DNA from 4 places in the Pseudoalteromonas sp. NZS127_1 genome. Region 1 is predicted to be linked to each of the others. Evidence: predicted binding sites of a transcription regulator. Region 1 holds the regulator's gene; each other region holds the start of a gene.

Region 1 (4,905 bases):
TGATGGTTATTTAACTGCAGTAAAATATCAGCTACTGCTTGAGTATCTTGTTTTTGATAGCTTTGCCAAAGTAATACTAGCGTATCGGTTGTCTTACCCGCAGCCGATACCACAACACAGTCGCCCGTCTGAGTATGCCCAATAATTATTTTAGCTACGCTTTGATAGCGCTCACTTGAGCTTAAGCTTGAACCACCAAATTTATGTACACAATTGACCATATTTATACCAATTCGCTTAATTAAGTTGTCTATTTTGAGGATAAGAAAACCGTGTCGATAACAAGGCAAAAATTTCGTTGTTTAGTTGTTCTATATGAGAAATTTTTAACGAAGTTAGCGTGCGGTTTAATCCCTCAAATTGATTAGGTATTATTGCGGATTGGTATTACTTACCAAAGCGCCGGACGGGCTGCACTTAATTTAACGTTACCACCAGGAGTGCCTGCTCCTTTGCCTACACGGCCAACATTTTTATTTTGCCCTGGTTTTACAAGTTCAAACACTCGTTCAAAATCAGCGACTAAATCGTGTATATCTTCAATACCTACCGAAATACGAATAAGCGTATCGCCCACACCCGCTTCTAAACGTGCTGTTGCCTCCATACCTGCGTGCGTCATAGTTGCAGGGTGACAAATTAAGCTCTCTACGCCACCTAGTGACTCAGCTAAACTAAACGTTTTAAGGCTAGTTAAAAATGCCGCAGCGTCGTTTATATCGCCTTTAATATCAAAACTCACCATGCCACCAAAACCAAGTTGCTGTGCTTTAGCCAGCTCATGTTGAGGATGTGACTCAAGACCTGGGTAGTAAACTTGGCTTACATATTCAGAGCTTTCAAGATACTTAGCTATTGCCAGTGCATTTTCTTGATGCTGCCTTAGGCGCACATTTAAAGTACGTAAACCACGAAGCGTTAAATAGCTATCAAAAGGCGCACCCGTAATACCAATGTTATTAGCCCACCAAGCAAGCTCATCGCCTAACTCTTGTGTTGCGGCAATAACAGCGCCGCCTACTACATCTGAGTGTCCGTTAATGTATTTAGTGGTTGAATGCACCACAATATCTACACCAAACTTAAGAGGATTTTGTAAAGCAGGCGACAAAAACGTGTTATCTGCAGCCACCAATGCACCGCATTGCTTTGCAACATCGGTCACCGCTTTAATATCTGTTAAACGAAGTACTGGGTTACTTGGGGTTTCTATCCAAATAAGCTTAGGTTTAATTACTAAAATTTGTTGAAGGCTTTCTTCTTTTGTTAAATCTAATATTTCGAGCTTTAGTAGTCCGCGTTTTTGTAAAGATGTAAATAAACGATAGCTGCCACCATAACAATCATGTGGAATTACTAACGTATCGTCACTATTAAGTAGCTGAGTAGCTAAATGCACGGCAGCCATGCCTGTAGCTGTAATTATGCCACGAGCGCCACCTTCAAGCTTAGCAAGCGTCTCAGCTAAAATATCACGATTAGGATTACCGCTACGACCATAATCATACTCACGCTTAGTATCAAAGTCGGCAAACGAATAAGTAGTCGATAAATAAATTGGCGGTACCACCGCACCATGATGTTTATCAGCATCAACGCCGTTACGTACAGCAATGGTCGCTTTGTTTTTTTCGCTCATATTCGTCACCTGATTAATTTGGATGTTTAGACGTCTAAAAGAGTAAGTTATCCGTTTTGATAAGTCAAAGTATTTTAAAGCTCTAGATGGCTAAAAGTAGAAGGGGCTTCTGCGAATAACACATTTTAGCTCACAAAAGTGTGCTTATCTTTACACCTACAATAGGCTTATTAAGATAGATCGGTATCTATTATTTGACTATCTTTTTTAAATCGATAGAATTTCACGCATATTTACACGCTTTTTATACCGTGTGAGAAATTAATAATCTGAGGCAACGATACATCTTATGGCTAAATGGAATGGTGAGTATATTCACCCATACGCAGAACACGGTAAAAAATCAGAGCAAGTTAAAAAGATCACCGTTTCGATCCCGCTAAATGTATTAAAGGTATTAACTGACGAACGTACACGTCGTCAAATCAATAACCTTCGCCATGCTACAAATAGTGAATTGCTATGTGAGGCATTTTTGCATGCTTTTACTGGCCAACCTTTACCAAATGACGATGACTTACGTAAAGATAACGCCGAAAAAGTACCAGAAGAAGTTAAAAAAATAATGCAAGAAATGGGTCTAGAAGTACCCGTTTTAAACGAAGAATAAATATTACAAAGACAAAAAAACCTCAGTAATTACTGAGGTTTTTTTATGTCTAAATTTTATTGCATAGCTCTACTGTATAGATTTACTGCATATAGTTTTCAGGTAGCTCAATTTGTGCAACACCTGACTCAATAGCAGCAAGTGCAACAGCTCTTGCTATACGCGGCAGTAAACGTGGATCCATTGGTTTTGGAATAATATACTGCGCACCAAATTCTAGTTTATCTACTCCAGCGGCTTTTAAAACTTCTGCAGGTACTGGCTCTTTGGCAATACTTCGAATAGCATCTACTGCAGCAATTTTCATTTCATCGTTAATAGCACTTGCACGTACATCAAGTGCACCACGGAAAATAAACGGGAAACATAAAACATTATTAACTTGGTTAGGGTAATCAGAGCGCCCTGTTGCCATGATTAAATCGTTGCGTGCGCCGTGCGCAAGTGCAGGATCAATCTCAGGATCTGGGTTTGAACATGCAAACACAACTGGTTTTGCAGCCATTAGCTTTAAATCTTCAGCCGCTAATAAGTTAGGACCAGAAACACCCACAAACACATCAGCATCTGCAATTACATCTTGCAATGTACGCTTATCGGTATTGTTAGCAAAAAGCTGTTTATATTCATTTAAGTCATCGCGGCGGGTATGAATAACACCTTTGCGGTCAAGCATATAAATGTGTTCACGCAGTGCACCACACTTAATTAACAGCTCCATACACGCAACAGCGGCAGCGCCTGCACCTAAACATACAATAATTGCATCTTCAATTGACTTACCTTGTACTTCTAGCGCATTTAACATACCAGCAGCCGTTACAATGGCAGTACCGTGTTGATCATCATGAAAAACAGGAATGCTACAACGCTCTATTAATGCTTTTTCAATTTCAAAACACTCTGGTGCTTTAATATCTTCAAGGTTAATACCACCGAATGTGTCGGCAATATTGGCAACCGTATTAATAAAGTCTTCTGTTGTTTTGTGCTTAACTTCAATATCGATAGAATCAAGCCCTGCAAAACGTTTAAACAATAGCGCTTTACCTTCCATTACAGGCTTAGACGCTAAAGGACCTAAATTACCAAGGCCTAGAATTGCAGTACCATTAGTAATAACCGCAACCATGTTACCTTTACCCGTATATTTATAAGCATTTGCAGGATCTGCAGCTATTTCACGTACAGGTTCGGCAACACCTGGGCTATACGCAAGTGCAAGATCATGAGCCGTTTCAGCTGGTTTTGTAAGCTCAATGCTAATTTTACCTGGTACGGGATGTGAGTGGTAATGTAGTGCTTGTTCACGAAAGTCAGACATAACGCGATGGTATCCTGCAATTTAAGTTAAAGTGAGAGATGGAGTCTTGGGGTACGATACCCTTATTATTTTTAAATTCCAAGCAATATCAGGTCTATCCTGTTATATGCTATATCCTATAATTTTAAGAGGTTTTTCAGTAACTTTGCAGGATTATATCAACATTTAATAAATAAAAATTCACCTAAAAAGTAAGTTTTAAGGTGCTTTTATGCCTATCAAAATCTTATAAAATGTATACTTAAAGTATCAGCATAAACTTAGAATAACAGCCTACTACCCTACTTTAAAAACAGATAAGCCCACGTTAGATACTTTTATCAACCTAGTTAAAAATTGTACTATTTAAAATATAGAGAATATCTATCGATTTGTCTGTAAAGGATTATGCATACTCAGAATAAGAATAGGAAATAGTTATGCAAAAGGAGGGGATAGTTAAAATCAACGAAATAATACCAATCTGCTTATATATGGGGTCTATTTAACGTTAAGAAAATTACGCTAGAACTAGGCAAAAATTTTTGTATCTAGTTGTTCTAAATAAAAATTTTTTAACGACGTTATAGTGCAATTTAATTCGTTAAATTGCTCAAAGATTTATGTAGGTTAGTTTAAGATAATAAATAACAAATTTTAGGCACAAAAAAAGCACCCTAAGGTGCTTTTTTTAACTAAACAGCAATAATTACTTCTTGCTGGCAAGTGCACCAAAGCGCTTGTTGAAGCGATCAACACGTCCGCCAGTGTCTAAAACTTTTTGCTTACCAGTGTAAAACGGGTGACACGCAGAACATACGTCTAAGTGAATGTCTTTACAAAGAGTTGAGCTAGTTTCGAATTTATTTCCACATGAACATGTTGCAGAAATTACTTCGTACTTAGGGTGAATACCTTCTTTCATAGGAACCTCTAGTTAAGGCCGCATCGCTCTCCAAACCCGGAGTTTGGCACCATACGTCGTTAAAACAAATTTGTTGGTGGCGGATTTTATCCAACAACCTCCCCCCACACAAGTATTTATTTATATTTTTGCCAAAAAAGTGAACAATCTCTTTCTCAAGCACTATTGCTAGTAGGTTTTTAGCGTTATTTTTAGTACATTACAGCATTAATTTTACGGGTTGAGTTGTTATGAGTTTTGTTGAAGTTGCTATTAAAGTCCCGCTTCCACGCACCTTTGATTATAAAATAGAAGAACAGCTCAGTGGCTTATCAATTCCCTTACTACCTGGCATGCGAGTTTTGGTACCTTTTGGTAATCAAAAAAAAGTAGCGGTTGTTTTGGGTATTAAAAGCAGTACCGACGTCCCTTTAAATAAAATTAAAAAT
Region 2 (4,905 bases), on a different contig from region 1:
ACAGCTAAGGATGTAACCACCTTTTTTAACGTCACTTAATTGCTGTGCGTCACGTGCTTGTTGCTCAAGACCTTGGCGAGTAAAGATAAGCGATGTAGGGCCGTCTTTACGCTCAATAGCTTGTTGCCATGCAATTGCCGACTCAACTTGGTCACACGGACGCCAGTTGTATAAGTTAGGCGTTAAACGCATGCTTGCAATTTGCTCTACTGGTTGGTGAGTTGGACCATCTTCACCTAAACCAATTGAATCGTGCGTGTAAACAAAAATGCTTGGTTGCTTCATTAATGCAGCCATACGTACAGCATTTTTTGCGTATTCAACAAACATTAAGAACGTAGCACCGTAAGGAATAAAGCCTTTATGAAGGGCAATACCATTCATGATGGCCGACATACCAAACTCACGTACACCGTAGTAAATGTAGTTACCGCTTGCATCATCGCGTGTTAAACCTTTAGAGCCATCCCAAATGGTTAAATTTGAGCCTGCTAAATCGGCTGAGCCACCCATAAATTCTGGTAATAACGGACCAAATGCATTTAGTGCATTTTGCGATGCTTTACGAGACGCTGGGTTTGCTGGGTTTGCTTGTAATTGCTCAATATACGCTTGAGATTTTTCAGCCCAATCGCCAGGAAGTTCGTTGTTAATACGACGCTTGTATTCAGCTGCAAGCTCTGGGTATGCTTTTGCGTATGCTGCAAATTTTTCGTCCCAGCTTGATTCAAGCTGTTGACCTTTTTCTTTGCTATCCCATTGTGCGTAAATATCATCAGGAATTTCGAACGCATCGCCAGTCCAACCTAAAAATTCGCGAGACGCTTTAATTTCGTCATCACCTAGTGGAGCACCATGACAATCGTGGCTACCTGATTTGTTAGGTGAACCATAACCAATAATTGTTTTACAACAAATTAGTGATGGCTTGTCGGTTACACTTTTAGCCTCTGCAATTGCAGCACTTACAGCATCGCTGTCGTGGCCATCAACACCACTAATCACATGCCAACCGTACGCTTTAAAGCGCGCTGGTGTATCATCGGTAAACCAACCTTCTACTTCACCATCGATTGAAATGCCGTTGTCATCCCAAAACGCAACAAGTTTACCAAGGCCTAATGTGCCTGCAAGTGAACCTGCTTCATGTGAAATACCTTCCATAAGGCAACCGTCGCCCATAAATGCATAGGTAAAGTGATCAACAATATCGTGACCTTCACGGTTAAACTGTGCAGCTAGCGCTTTTTCAGCAATTGCCATACCTACGGCATTTGTGATCCCTTGACCTAAAGGACCCGTAGTAGTTTCGATTCCTGGTGCATAGCCATATTCAGGGTGACCTGGTGTTTTAGAATGCATTTGACGGAAGTTTTTAATTTCGTCTAGCGGTAAGTCGTAACCACTTAGGTGCAATAGAGAATATATAAGCATTGAACCGTGGCCGTTTGAAAGAATAAATCTGTCACGGTCAGCCCACTCTGGATTCGTTGGGTTATGTTTTAGATAATCGCGCCATAGTACTTCTGCGATATCAGCCATGCCCATAGGGGCTCCAGGGTGACCAGATTTGGCCTTTTGTACTGCGTCCATTGACAAGACGCGAATAGCATTTGCAAGTTCTTTGCGAGATGGCATGAATTCTCCTACCTTTATTTGTATTTGCGCGGGTATTTATGTAATCGTTTATGCTCATAAGTCACTTAAGAGCTTTTATGGCACCATTCTTACTTATTGTGGGGGCGGTGTGCAATTAAAAACCCCATAAAAATGAGGCATTATGAATATTTTTTAAGACCAAAAAGTTATTATACATTTTATTTAGACGTCTAGGCGTAAAAACACTATGCAAGATGTTTTGTTTTCGATAAAATACGCCCCTTAATTTTTTAGCGCTAATACCGACGTTTGTGAAGCGCAATATTTGTGAGCAGAATTACAATGGCAAAACATTTATTTACTTCTGAATCAGTTTCTGAAGGTCATCCGGATAAAATCGCCGATCAAATCTCTGATGCGGTACTTGATGCTATCCTAGAGCAAGACTCTCATGCCCGTGTTGCATGCGAAACTTACGTAAAAACCGGTATGGTTATGGTTGGTGGTGAAATCACTACTAGCGCATGGGTTGATATCGAAGAAATTACACGTAAAACAATTCGTGACATTGGCTACACAAATTCAGACATGGGCTTTGATGCCGATTCATGTGCAATTTTAAACACTATTGGTAAACAGTCTCCAGACATTAACCAAGGTGTTGACCGTACTAGCCCAGAAGAGCAAGGCGCTGGCGACCAAGGCTTAATGTTTGGTTACGCATGTAACGAAACAGAAGTACTAATGCCTGCTCCAATTACTTACTCACACCGTTTAGTTCAGCGCCAAGCTGAGGTTCGTAAAAGCGGCGAGCTTAACTGGTTACGTCCAGATGCAAAATCTCAAGTGACTTTTGCATACGAAAACGGTAAGCCAGTAGGTATTGATGCTGTTGTACTTTCTACTCAGCACAGCGAAGACATTTCGCAAAAAGATTTAGTAGAAGCGGTGATGGAAACAATCATCAAGCCGGTACTTCCTGCAGAACTTATTACAAGTGCAACTAAGTTTTTCATTAACCCAACAGGTCGCTTTGTAATTGGCGGACCAATGGGTGACTGTGGTTTAACTGGTCGTAAAATTATTGTAGATACATACGGTGGTATGGCTCGTCACGGTGGTGGTGCTTTCTCTGGTAAAGATCCATCAAAAGTTGACCGTTCAGCAGCATACGCTGCACGTTACGTTGCTAAAAACATTGTTGCTGCTGGTCTTGCTGACAAGTGTGAGCTACAAGTTTCTTACGCAATTGGTGTTGCAGAGCCTACTTCTATCAGCGTTGAAACGTTTGGTACAAGCAAGCTAGAAGAAAGCCGTTTAATCGAGCTTATTCGTGAACATTTTGACCTGCGCCCTTACGGCTTAATTCAAATGCTTGATTTAGAGCGCCCTATCTACCTTCCTACAGCGGCTTACGGCCACTTTGGTCGTGACGAATTCCCTTGGGAACGTACAGATAAAGCAGACGCACTTCGCGCAGCTGCTGGCCTTTAAGTCAAAATTGTTGTAGTAAATTAAAAACGGCCCTTTTAAGGGCCGTTTTTGCATCTAAAACTTATTCGCTATATTGTTTGTAGAGCGTCTACAAAATAACTATTAAATCGACCTCGAATTCTTTTGTACTTTAGGTATATACTCATTTCATTATAAAAGCTTTAGGGACAGTTAAATGGCCGATAACTTTCGCGTTATATTTGCAGGACTTGCCGATAACGTTGACATAAAAACAGCATGTACAAATTTAGCTGCAAAATTAAAAACGTCAGATGAAAAAGTAGCTCTTTTTTTTAAAGGTAAGCCACTGTTTGCACCAAGCGATAAAGACAAAGCGTTAAAACAGGCTAAGTTACTAGCAAGCTTAGGCATTAAAAGTAAGCTTCAAGCTGTTTCAAACATCATTCAAAATGGCTCAAACCCTGCTGCAAATAACAACCAACGTGACGAACGTATTTTTGATGCACTCGATTACATCACTAGCAGCTTAATTCGCCTTGAAGAAAAGTTAGACGAGTTAGAGCAACGCCTTCCTGAAGCTCAATTAAAAGCACCAGACGAAAGTATTGACGAATGGCAAGGTGACGATCTAATGCTAGATGATGATTTAGCGCCTCCTAAAAAACGCAGCAACTTACTTTTATATTCATTGATTGCAACTGCCACAATTTTGCTAGTCGTACTGGCTGTTTTTTTAATTTTTCCCGATTTATTCTCTTTTTAAGAATGGCTAATTAATTTAATGAGTAATAAACGCGCAAAAATAAGAGCAGAAATTCGTAATACCCGTAAAAACTTGTCAAATAATCAGCAAATAATTGCTGCGCAATCGCTAAAAATGAATTTTATTCAACATTTAAAAAGCGAAAAAACAACGAATTCAAAGCATATTGCCATTTACTTAAGTAACGATGGGGAACTAGACACTTCATTGTTAATTAAAGAATTATGGAGTTTAAACCATACCGTTTACCTACCTATAATACACCCATTCAATGACGCTAATTTACTATTTCAGCGCTATGAGAAAAACTCACCCATGAGAGCAAATCGCTATGGTATCTTGGAGCCTAAGCTGAACTGCTCTCAAATATGCCCATTACCAGTGCTTGATTACCTCCTTATGCCATTAGTTGCATTTGATAAACAAGGTAATCGCCTAGGAATGGGAGGTGGGTTTTACGACCGGACATTGGCACGTTTACACGAACAAAATTGGCAAAAACCACAACTAATTGGCCTTGCACATGAATGCCAAAAAGTTGATGTTCTACCAATCGAGTCGTGGGATGTACCACTTAAAACCATTATCACCCCAGATAAAACATACTGTTGGTAACAATTAAATTTGATTACTAACCGCATATTTCTGACATACATGAGCACAAAGCAATGACACAAGACGAATTAAAAAAAGCAGCTGCTTGGGCAGCACTCGAGTTTGTAAAAGAAAACACTATTGTAGGTGTGGGTACAGGCTCTACTGTTAATCACTTTATTGATGCCCTTGGCTCAGTAAAGGACACTATTGTAGGCGCTGTATCAAGCTCAGAAGCCTCAACCGCGCGCTTACAAGCGTTAGGTATTGAAGTATTTGAGCTTAATAACGTTGCTGCTTTAGATGTATACGTTGACGGCGCTGACGAAATAAACGATCAAAACGAAATGATTAAAGGTGGCGGTGCAGCCCTCACTCGCGAAAAAATAGTAGCCGCTGTAGCTAAACAATTTGTGTGCATTGTAGATGACACCAAATTAGTAAAAACATTAGGCGACTTCCCGCTTCCGGTAGAAGTTATTCCAATGGCTCGC
Region 3 (4,905 bases), on a different contig from region 1:
AGATACGTAATTAACTTTGAACTACCTTACATTGCCGAGGATTACGTGCACCGTATTGGCCGTACAGGTCGTGCTGGTGAACAAGGACTTGCTATGTCGCTGGTAAGTCTTGATGAGCAATGGCTGCTAGAAGAAATTGAAGTACTACTCGATACGCGTTTAACGCCGCAGTGGTTAGAAGGTTACGAGCCAGATCCTAATAAAAAGCCAAAAGATAATCGTAAAAATACTAACAAGTCGCGAAAAGATCGCGATAAAAAACGTATCACTGGTAAAAGAGAGCCAAGTAGACGTCGCAAATAATAGCTTTTACTTTGCTTTTTTGCCTATACTGGAGCTACTAAATAGCCGAGGTAAAGCAATGTTTGAAATTGATCAATGGGCATTTTCTGGTATTGATGGCCAAATATCTTTGCATAAATGGCAAAAAACAATCGACCTTATAACGGGGCTTTTTTCAGCCCCGTCTGGTTATATAGTTCAGGCAACAAGCAAAGGCTATCGCGTTGTTATTAGAAGTAACGAAGGTGGCTCTAACTTTGAGACCAATCCTATACTTCCTCCTCAAACACCTCTGTTTTGTCGGTACGTTGCTGAAACTAAAAATATTTTATATGTTAATGATGCAAGTAATAACGATGCATGGAACACCCTACCAGAAGTAGTTGAAGATGGTGTTGAATCCTACCTAGGTTTACCTATTCATTGGCCTGAAGGCGAAGTATTTGGCACGCTATGCTTAAAAGACACTCAGAAAACAAGCTATACCGATGAATATTTTGAACTCATAGAACAACTACGTGATTTGATTGAAGACGACCTAGCGCTTGTGTATAGCTATGAGCAAATGCGCGAAATAGCCATGTTAGACTCATTAACGAATATTTATAATCGCCGAGCACTTAACTTATTAGCCCAGCAAAAACTTAACTTAGCGCTACGTTTAGGCTTTGACGTGTGTTGTTTGTTTATCGATATAAACGACTTTAAAAAATTAAACGACACCTGCGGACATGAAGTGGGCGACAAAGCCTTAATTATATTGGCGGATACGCTAAAAACGCATTTAAGAGATGCTGATATAGTAGGGCGCTTAGGTGGCGATGAGTTTGTTGCAGTAATGCAAGTAAGCGATAAAAGCAAGATTAACTACATCATGGATAAAATTTCGACTGAGTATTCAAAAGCCTTACTCAAAGAAGACGTTTGCGATTTATCGCTTAGTATTGGTTATAGTTTTACTAATAAACAAAAGCAGCCCTTTGAAGCGCTATTAAATGATGCAGACCACGCAATGTATAAAAATAAACAAGCGTATAAGCTCGCTAAAAAGGCACAATAGTAAAAGGAGGTTCGTCATGACTCATGCCACACAAACTTGGCTGGTTTTTTCTGCGATAGGTTTTATTTTTTCCTTAGCAATAATAAGCTTATTTGAAACGTTTACTAGCATTAGATTTATATCTAATGAGGGAATAGTTTTTGGTGTTATGTGCTCCTCTATGGGGTTTGCCTTAAAAAGGCTTGAGAGTAATAACCAAAAACAGCTTCAATAAATAGCTTAAGCTGCAAATTTTTACTTGTATTTATTAATTCATTTTTCAAAGTACGGACATAAAAAAGCAAGCCATGAGGCTTGCCAAGAAGGGTGTTAATTAGCTCTTACCTAGCCTTTAAGCTATTAGCTTTTCCGCAAGGTTCAATTCCATAATGGCTTTTAATAAACGGTATAAGTTAATTGACGCGTCAATTTCTTCTTTACGGTTTGTTAAGCTTTCAATATTTAGGCCCAGCGGTACATCTAAATGCGCACAGCTTTTAAGTATTAAGTCGAGGTTTTCACGGCAAATACGGACTGATTCGCTTAATGTATTGTCTGCATCAAGCATGCGCCATTTAGTTGCCTCTGGCACTGAGATACCCAACCATTGCATAAAGTCTAAGGTTTTTTCGCCGCCGCACGGGGTAAACGTTAATATAATACGTTGAGGTGTAATACCCTGTGCTTTACACGTACGTGCGTAGCTAGTAATTAGCTCTATAGTAGCTTGTGCGTCGTAAACAGCTTGCGATATAAAAAATTGACAACCTTGTGCTGTTTTTTCTATTAATCGTTCGTGCTCATTTCGTTTACTTGAATGGCGCTCGGCAATCGTAACGCCACCTAAAAAGAAATCATCTGATTGCTCAGCCAATGCTTTATACGCATCTGGCAGGCTTAGCTTTATATCGCCTATCGATGATGGGCTACCTACTAAAACAACATTTTGTAAATCGTAGTCGTTTTTAGTTTCACTTAGCCAATCTTTAAATTCGCCTACGCCACGCTGCGCCACACTTTTATAAGTAATCACATCTTGTGCAGATAAATTACGAAGTAAATGGCTGTATTCACGCGGATCAACGGTTTGTTTAAACGCAAATGGGCGGTCTTGATTGGTTCGGCTGCTTTCGTCTTGAATGTCGTAAATTATTACGCCGTCGTATTCAATTTCGTGTAAGCGACCTAATAGCTTTTCTGCAATGGTTTTTAATTGCGCTTTATCGGTGCCAATTTTAGGCGGGGTAGTACCAATAAGATAAACACCTTGGTTGGTGTCCACTATCTTCTCTTTTAGTGATAAAGCCATAATCCTCATTCCAGCTAAGTTTGTTTTGATGGATTTAATATAGCAGCCATTTAGACGTCTAGATAGATTTATTTAGTGAAAGTTTTTCAACTAACATGATGTTTATTCATAGTGCTTGTTCCCATTATTTATAATTGACACAGTTGTTTACATAATAAATTCCCTTGGGGCTCTTATATTTATTGGCTTTGGGGCATAATTAAAGAGTTAAATCTGACAACAAATTTGCTCAATTTAAAAAGGGACAACAATGAAATTTAAATTATTAGCAACCAGCTTAGCGGTATCGCTGGCGTTAACAGGTTGCGCCATGCAACAAAACCAAAGCACGCAAACAACAGCACAACAAGAACAAGTAAATAAAGCTGATGATCGTGTTTTTTCGCAAGATTATTTAATTGAAGAGCTAGAAAACGGCTTACGTGTCATGGTTGTTAAAACTGATTACCCTGATGTAGTGTCGCTGCAAATTCCGGTATCGGTTGGGTCGCGTAACGAAGTTGAAGAGGGCAAAACAGGCTTTGCTCACTTTTTTGAACACATGATGTTTAAAGGCTCACAAAAATACCCTGAAGATGTGTACTCAGACATATTAAAAAATTCAGGTGTTGATAACCGCGCTTATACAACAAACGATTTTACAAACTACCATTTAAACTTTTCAAAGCAGCATCTTGATAAAGTACTTGAGCTTGAAGCTGATATTTTTCAAAACTTAACTTACACCGAAGAGCAATTTAGAACAGAAGCACAAACGGTAAAAGGTGAGTACTTAAAAAACAACGCGAGCCCAATTCGTAAATTATTAAGCGCTGTACGCGAAGAGGCGTTTGATAAGCACACGTATAAACACACCACTATGGGCTTTTTTAAAGACATAGAAGCTATGCCTGATCAAATGGCCTATGGTAAAGAATTTTTTGCTAAGTTTTATAAGCCTGAGTATGTGTCACTTGTTATTGTGGGCGATGTAGACCCGCAAGCAACAATGGCAATGGTTAAAAAGCATTGGGGCAGCTGGAAAAAGGGTAACTATATTGCTGACATTAAAGCAGAGCCTGTTCAACAAGCACCAAAATATTTGCACCAGCAAGATGAAGCGCTACCAGGTCATTGGTTACTTGTATCGTACAAAGGCGCTGCGTGGGAGCCTGCTAAAAAAGACAGAGCGGCGCTTGATTTAATCTCACAGCTTTATTTTTCAAGTAATTCAGATTTATATCAAGAGCTAGTGGTCGACAAACAAATTGCCAGCCAAATGTTTACCTATAACCCAGAGACTAAAGATCCGGGTTTATTACACGTATTTGTTAAAGTAGAAAACGCAGACGATTTAGCCACTGCGCGCGATGCCATTAACCGAACTTATGCAAAAGCACGCACTGAGCTTGTTGATGAGCAAAAGCTGAGTGATTTAAAATCGAACCTTAAATACAGCTTTATAAATGGCTTAGACTCGTCGCAAGCGATTGCATCAACCCTTGCCAGCTACATGCATTTTGAGCGCGATCCTGAGGTTATAAACCAGCTGTATAAATCGGCAGATAACATTACCAGCGCAGATATTAAAGCCGTTGCTAATAAATACTTTACTGATAACGCACGTACCACATTAACTATGTCGGCACTTGATAAAGCCCCAGGTTTTGAGCAAGAAGTTGATTTAAATGCGCTTACTGCAAAGCTTGAAGAAGCACCTGCGGCACCTGTATTTAAAGTACTTGATAAAACGAATAGCTCGCCATTAATTGATGTTAACTTTTTATTCAATACCGGTGCAGCTGCCGACCCACAAGGCAAAAAAGGTGTTGCTGCGTTAACTGCGGCTATGCTTGCACAAGGTGGCTCAGAGGCGACAAGCTATAAAGATATTCAAAAAGCACTTTATCCGCTTGCGGGTAGCTTTGGCTATCAAATAGATAAAGAAATGCTGTCGTTTCAAGGGCGCATTCACAAAGATAATGCGGCGCAGTGGTATACACTTGTGAGCGATCAATTACTAAATCCAGGTTTTAGAGATGACGACTTTAAACGCCTTAAAAAAGAAATGATCGACGGTATTAAGTCAGGCTTAAAAGCATCTAACGATGAAGAGCTAGGCAAAGAAGTGCTATACAGCGCGCTTTACAAAAATCATCCTTATGAAAGCTACAACTACGGTGATATTTCTGATTTAGAAGCGTTGACGCTGGATGACGTTAAAGCATTTTATAACAGCGAGCTTACGCAATCTAAACTCACGGTTGGCTTAATTGGGGCTGTGCCTGCAAAACTT
Region 4 (4,905 bases), on a different contig from region 1:
TATGATCCGCTTCTATATGGCACACCACAACCTCCATTTTTATTTCTATTTCGCTTTGAGGCAGCGAAAAACGCAGAACAGCTTGGCTATTTTGGTTGCCAATAAAAGCATCACATTTAGTGATTAATGCGCCATGCAAAGATACATCAAGTAATTTACATGGGTATTGGTGATCATTAAAAATCACTTGTGCATCGGTTGAAAATAAAACACGAGAAAACTGACGACGATTTTGCATAACCTAATTTAGCCTTACTATTTTTATAATAAATTAAGCATAGCGGGTAATTCTCTACATGCTAGCAGGATATGCTCCTGTAATGCTGGTGGCATAAAAAAGCCCCGCATAAATGCAGGGCTTAGTTTTACTGTAATAAATTAGCTACAGTAAATATTAACCAATTTTTTTGTACTTAATACGTTTAGGTTCAGTTGCTGCTGCACCTAGTGTCTTTTTAAGCCACTCTTCGTATTCAGTATAGTTACCATCAAAGAAGTTAATTTGACCTTCGTCGCGGTAATCTAAAATGTGCGTAGCAATACGGTCAAGGAACCAACGGTCATGCGAGATACACATTACGCAACCAGGGAACTCTAAAATAGCGTTCTCTAGCGCACGTAATGTTTCAACGTCCAAGTCATTGGTTGGCTCATCGAGTAGTAACACATTGCCGCCAGCTTTTAATAACTTAGCAAGGTGTAAACGGTTACGCTCACCACCTGATAGGTCTTTAACAAACTTTTGCTGATCGTTACCTTTAAAGTTAAAGCGACTTACATACGCACGACTTTGGAACTCAAAGTTACCAATTTTTAGTACGTCTTGGCCGTCTGATATTTCTTGGAAAACAGTTTTGCTTTCGTCCATACCGTCGCGGAACTGATCAACAGTAGCAAGGTGTACGCTTTCGCCAACGGTAATGCTACCGCTGTCTTGCTTTTGCTCACCACTGATCATTTTAAACAGCGTTGATTTACCCGCGCCATTGGCACCAATAATGCCCACAATGGCACCTTTTGGCATGCTAAAGCTTAAATCGTCAATTAAAACGCGATCGCCAAAACTCTTACGAAGATTCGTTACTTCAAGCACTTGATCGCCTAAGCGCGGGCCAGGTGGAATAAACATCTCGTTAGTTTCGTTACGTTTTTGGTAATCAGACTGCTGCATTTCAGTAAACTGAGCCATACGTGCTTTTGACTTAGCTTGGCGACCTTTAGGGTTTGAACGAACCCATTCAAGTTCTTGCGCAATTGATTTTTGACGTGCTTTTTCAGATTTTTGTTCTTGCTGTAAGCGCGCATCTTTTTGTTCAAGCCAAGAAGAGTAGTTACCTTCCCATGGAATACCTTCACCACGGTCAAGCTCTAATATCCAACCAGCTACATTATCAAGGAAGTAACGGTCATGCGTAACCGCCACAACAGTGCCTTCGTAATCGTGTAAAAAGCGCTCTAACCATGCAACCGACTCAGCATCCAAGTGGTTAGTAGGTTCATCGAGAATAAGCATGTCTGGTTTTTCAAGCAGTAATCGACATATAGCAACACGACGACGCTCACCACCTGAAAGGTGCTCAATTTTAGCATCCCATTCTGGCAGGCGAAGTGCATCAGCAGCACGCTCTAAAACGTTATCAATGTTGTGACCATCGTGCGCCTGAATAACAGCTTCAAGCTCGCCTTGCTCTTTTGCAAGTGCGTCAAAGTCAGCGTCTTCCATGGCGTATTCGTTATACACTTCGTCAAGACGTTTAAGTGCGTGTTTAACTTCGCCAACAGCTTCTTCAACAATTTCACGAACTGTTTTGCTTTCGTCTAAAACAGGCTCTTGCGGTAAATAACCAATTTTTGTACCAGGCTGAGGATGTGCATCACCTTCAAAATCTTGGTCAACACCGGCCATAATACGTAGTAACGTAGATTTACCAGAACCGTTTAAACCAAGCACACCAATTTTAGCGCCAGGAAAAAAATGTAACGAAATATCTTTTAAGATAGTGCGCTTAGGTGGCACAACCTTAGATACTCGACTCATCGAGAATATAAATTTATCAGGTAAAACCATGGAGGAAAGCCTTCAAATAATAATAAAAATTTCAATGTTGTATTGTAGTGGCTGACAGGTGAAACAGTCAACGAATGGCGGGTTTTAAAGCACTAAAGCATGCTTGTAAGTAAAGTATAAAATCATGAATAAATTTCATTTAGACATCTATACATCTAGAGGTTGATATTTTTTACTTTCAGTTCATAATTAAGCTTCGGTTTTTATGAGCAGGAGTAAAGTATGCCAATTACAGTAAAAGACGAGTTGCCGGCAATTGCACGTTTACGTCAAGAAAACGTATTTGTAATGCCTAAAACACGTGCAAAAACGCAAGAAATACGCCCAATGCGTTTGGCTATTTTAAACTTAATGCCTAATAAAGTAGAAACCGAAGTTCAGTTTATCCGCTTGCTTGCCAACTCGCCTTTGCAAGTAAACGTAGAGCTGCTGCGCCTCGACACTCACCGCAGTAGTAGCAACTCAGAAGAGCACCTTGATACCTTTTATCGTTATTTTTCTGAGGTTAAAGACAACAATTACGACGCATTAATAGTAACTGGCGCGCCACTTGCGCATTTAGAATACGACGATGTAGCGTATTGGGATGAGCTAAAGGTCATTATTGATTGGGCTGAGCAACACGTTACCTCTACGTTATTTTCGTGCTGGGCAGCGCATGCAGCGTTATATCACCGTTACAATTTAAAGCGCGATTTAAAAGACGACAAACTGTGTGGCGTATTTACCCACCAATGTTACTTTGATCACGGCGCACTGACTCGCGGATTCGACGACACCTTTTTGGTACCGCACTCACGCTACGGCCACATTGATATAAATAAAATAAACGCCTGTGATGAGCTAGTTGTACTGGCTGGTTCTGAGCGAGTAGGGGCTTACTTACTTAAAAATAAATCGGGTAGCCAAGTGTTTATAACCGGTCATCCTGAGTACGACGCCGACTCGCTAAAAGCAGAATACGAGCGCGATTGTAAAAAAAGCCCTAATGCACCAAAACCCGAAAATTACTTTCCGGATGATGATGCAACCAAACAACCTTCAAAAACGTGGCAAAGCCATGCTTTTTTACTTTTTTCGAACTGGTTAAATTACTACGTGTACCAAACCACACCGTATGATATTAATTTAGTTAGCCAAGACGTGAGGACTAACAACTATGCCGAATAACGCTCCTACAAATAATAAGCAAGCCGAAATAAGCGCCGCATTAAAAGAACGCATTTTAATTTTAGATGGCGCTATGGGCACCATGATCCAAGATCATAAGCTAGAAGAAGAAGACTATCGCGGAGAGCGTTTTAAAGACTGGCATGTATTAATTAAAGGCAATAACGATTTATTAAGCCTAACCAAGCCCGATTTAATCACTGATATTCATCGTGGTTTTTTATCAGCGGGCGCCGATATTATCGAAACCAATACGTTTAACTCGACCACTATTTCGATGGAAGATTACGACATGGCAAGCCTAAGTCGTGAAATAAACCTAGAGTCGGCTAAATTAGCACGCGCAATGTGCGACGAATTTAGTGCTAAAACGCCAGAAAAACCGCGTTACGTAGCCGGTGTTTTAGGGCCGACATCTAAAACGTGTTCAATTTCGCCAGACGTAAACGATCCGGGTTACCGAAATGTCACCTTTGATAAGCTGGTTACTGCGTATATTGAATCAACACTTGCATTAATGGAAGGCGGCGCCGATTTAATACTAATCGAAACTATATTCGACACTCTTAACGCAAAAGCCGCCTCGTTTGGCGTAGAAGAAGCCTTTGAGCAAGCAGGGCGTAAATTACCAGTTATGATTTCGGGGACTATTACCGACGCCTCTGGCCGTACGCTTTCGGGGCAAACAACCGAAGCATTTTATAATTCTATTCGCCATATTAAGCCTATTTCAATTGGTCTAAACTGTGCGCTTGGTCCTGATTTACTGCGCCAATATGTAGAAGAGTTGTCGCGCGTGTGCGAAACCTTTACATCGGTACACCCTAATGCGGGCTTGCCTAATGAGTTTGGTGAATACGATTTAGAAGCGCCTGAAATGGCAGCCGAAATTATCGATTGGGGTAAATCGGGCTTTATTAATATAGTAGGCGGGTGCTGCGGTACAACGCCTGCGCATATTCGCGCGTTTGCAAAAGGGCTTGAAGGCGTTAAACCTCGGCCTTTACCTGAGCTTGAAGTACGTATGCGTTTATCAGGCCTTGAAGCCTGTAACTTAAATTAAGGAGCCAACATGACACAGCAAATAGCAGTATTTACCAATGTTGGCGAGCGTACCAACGTAACTGGTTCGGCCATGTTTAAACGCCTAATCATGGAAGAAGACTTTGAAGCCGCGCTAACCGTTGCCCGCGAACAAGTTGAAAACGGCGCACAGGTTATTGATATAAACATGGACGAAGCCATGTTGGACTCAAAAGCCGCCATGGTTAAGTTTTTAAACTTAATAGCCTCAGAGCCTGATATTTCTCGCGTGCCCATTATGGTCGACTCCTCAAAGTGGGAAGTAATAGAAGCGGGCTTAAAGTGTATTCAAGGCAAGGCCATTGTTAACTCAATATCGCTAAAAGAGGGCGAAGAGCCGTTTATTCGCCAAGCTAAAATAATAAAACGTTTTGGTGCAGCCGCCGTGGTAATGGCGTTTGATACTGACGGACAAGCCGATACTGCCGACCGTAAGTTCGCAATATGTGCGCGCAGTTATAAAATATTGGTAGAAGACATTGGCTTTGCGCCAGAAGATATTATTTTCGACCCAAATATATTTGCCGTAGCCACCGGTATAGAAGAGCACGACAACTACGCCGTAGAATTTATTGAAGGCACAC

The links. Region 1 encodes MetJ, which represses methionine synthesis genes. Its sites were predicted from a motif close to TAGACGTCTAGACGTCTA; they were not measured.
Positions count from the first base shown of each region.
Region 2: a site for MetJ is predicted at 1,823-1,840, ahead of metK (methionine adenosyltransferase). Genes of this name have one in related genera too.
Region 3: a site for MetJ is predicted at 2,674-2,691, ahead of I6F50_RS05385 (methylenetetrahydrofolate reductase). Genes of this name have one in related genera too.
Region 4: a site for MetJ is predicted at 2,209-2,226, ahead of metA (homoserine O-succinyltransferase). Genes of this name have one in related genera too.

Region 1 is NZ_JADYXO010000005.1:143,697-148,601, forward strand. It holds gene metL (bifunctional aspartate kinase/homoserine dehydrogenase II) at 1-221, opposite strand, end outside; gene metB (cystathionine gamma-synthase) at 392-1,639, opposite strand; gene metJ (met regulon transcriptional regulator MetJ) at 1,929-2,249, shown strand; gene I6F50_RS07025 (malic enzyme-like NAD(P)-binding protein) at 2,332-3,573, opposite strand; gene rpmE (50S ribosomal protein L31) at 4,262-4,477, opposite strand; gene priA (primosomal protein N') at 4,708-4,905, shown strand, end outside.
Region 2 is NZ_JADYXO010000021.1:10,892-15,796, reverse strand. It holds gene tkt (transketolase) at 1-1,638, opposite strand, end outside; gene metK (methionine adenosyltransferase) at 1,942-3,093, shown strand; gene I6F50_RS16425 (hypothetical protein) at 3,269-3,817, shown strand; gene I6F50_RS16420 (5-formyltetrahydrofolate cyclo-ligase) at 3,836-4,432, shown strand; gene rpiA (ribose-5-phosphate isomerase RpiA) at 4,486-4,905, shown strand, end outside.
Region 3 is NZ_JADYXO010000003.1:219,903-224,807, forward strand. It holds gene I6F50_RS05370 (DEAD/DEAH box helicase) at 1-303, shown strand, start outside; gene I6F50_RS05375 (sensor domain-containing diguanylate cyclase) at 362-1,342, shown strand; gene I6F50_RS05380 (hypothetical protein) at 1,359-1,556, shown strand; gene I6F50_RS05385 (methylenetetrahydrofolate reductase) at 1,674-2,630, opposite strand; gene I6F50_RS05390 (pitrilysin family protein) at 2,881-4,905, shown strand, end outside.
Region 4 is NZ_JADYXO010000009.1:121,870-126,774, reverse strand. It holds gene I6F50_RS10455 (PilZ domain-containing protein) at 1-238, opposite strand, end outside; gene ettA (energy-dependent translational throttle protein EttA) at 395-2,068, opposite strand; gene metA (homoserine O-succinyltransferase) at 2,291-3,238, shown strand; gene I6F50_RS10440 (homocysteine S-methyltransferase family protein) at 3,228-4,301, shown strand; gene metH (methionine synthase) at 4,311-4,905, shown strand, end outside.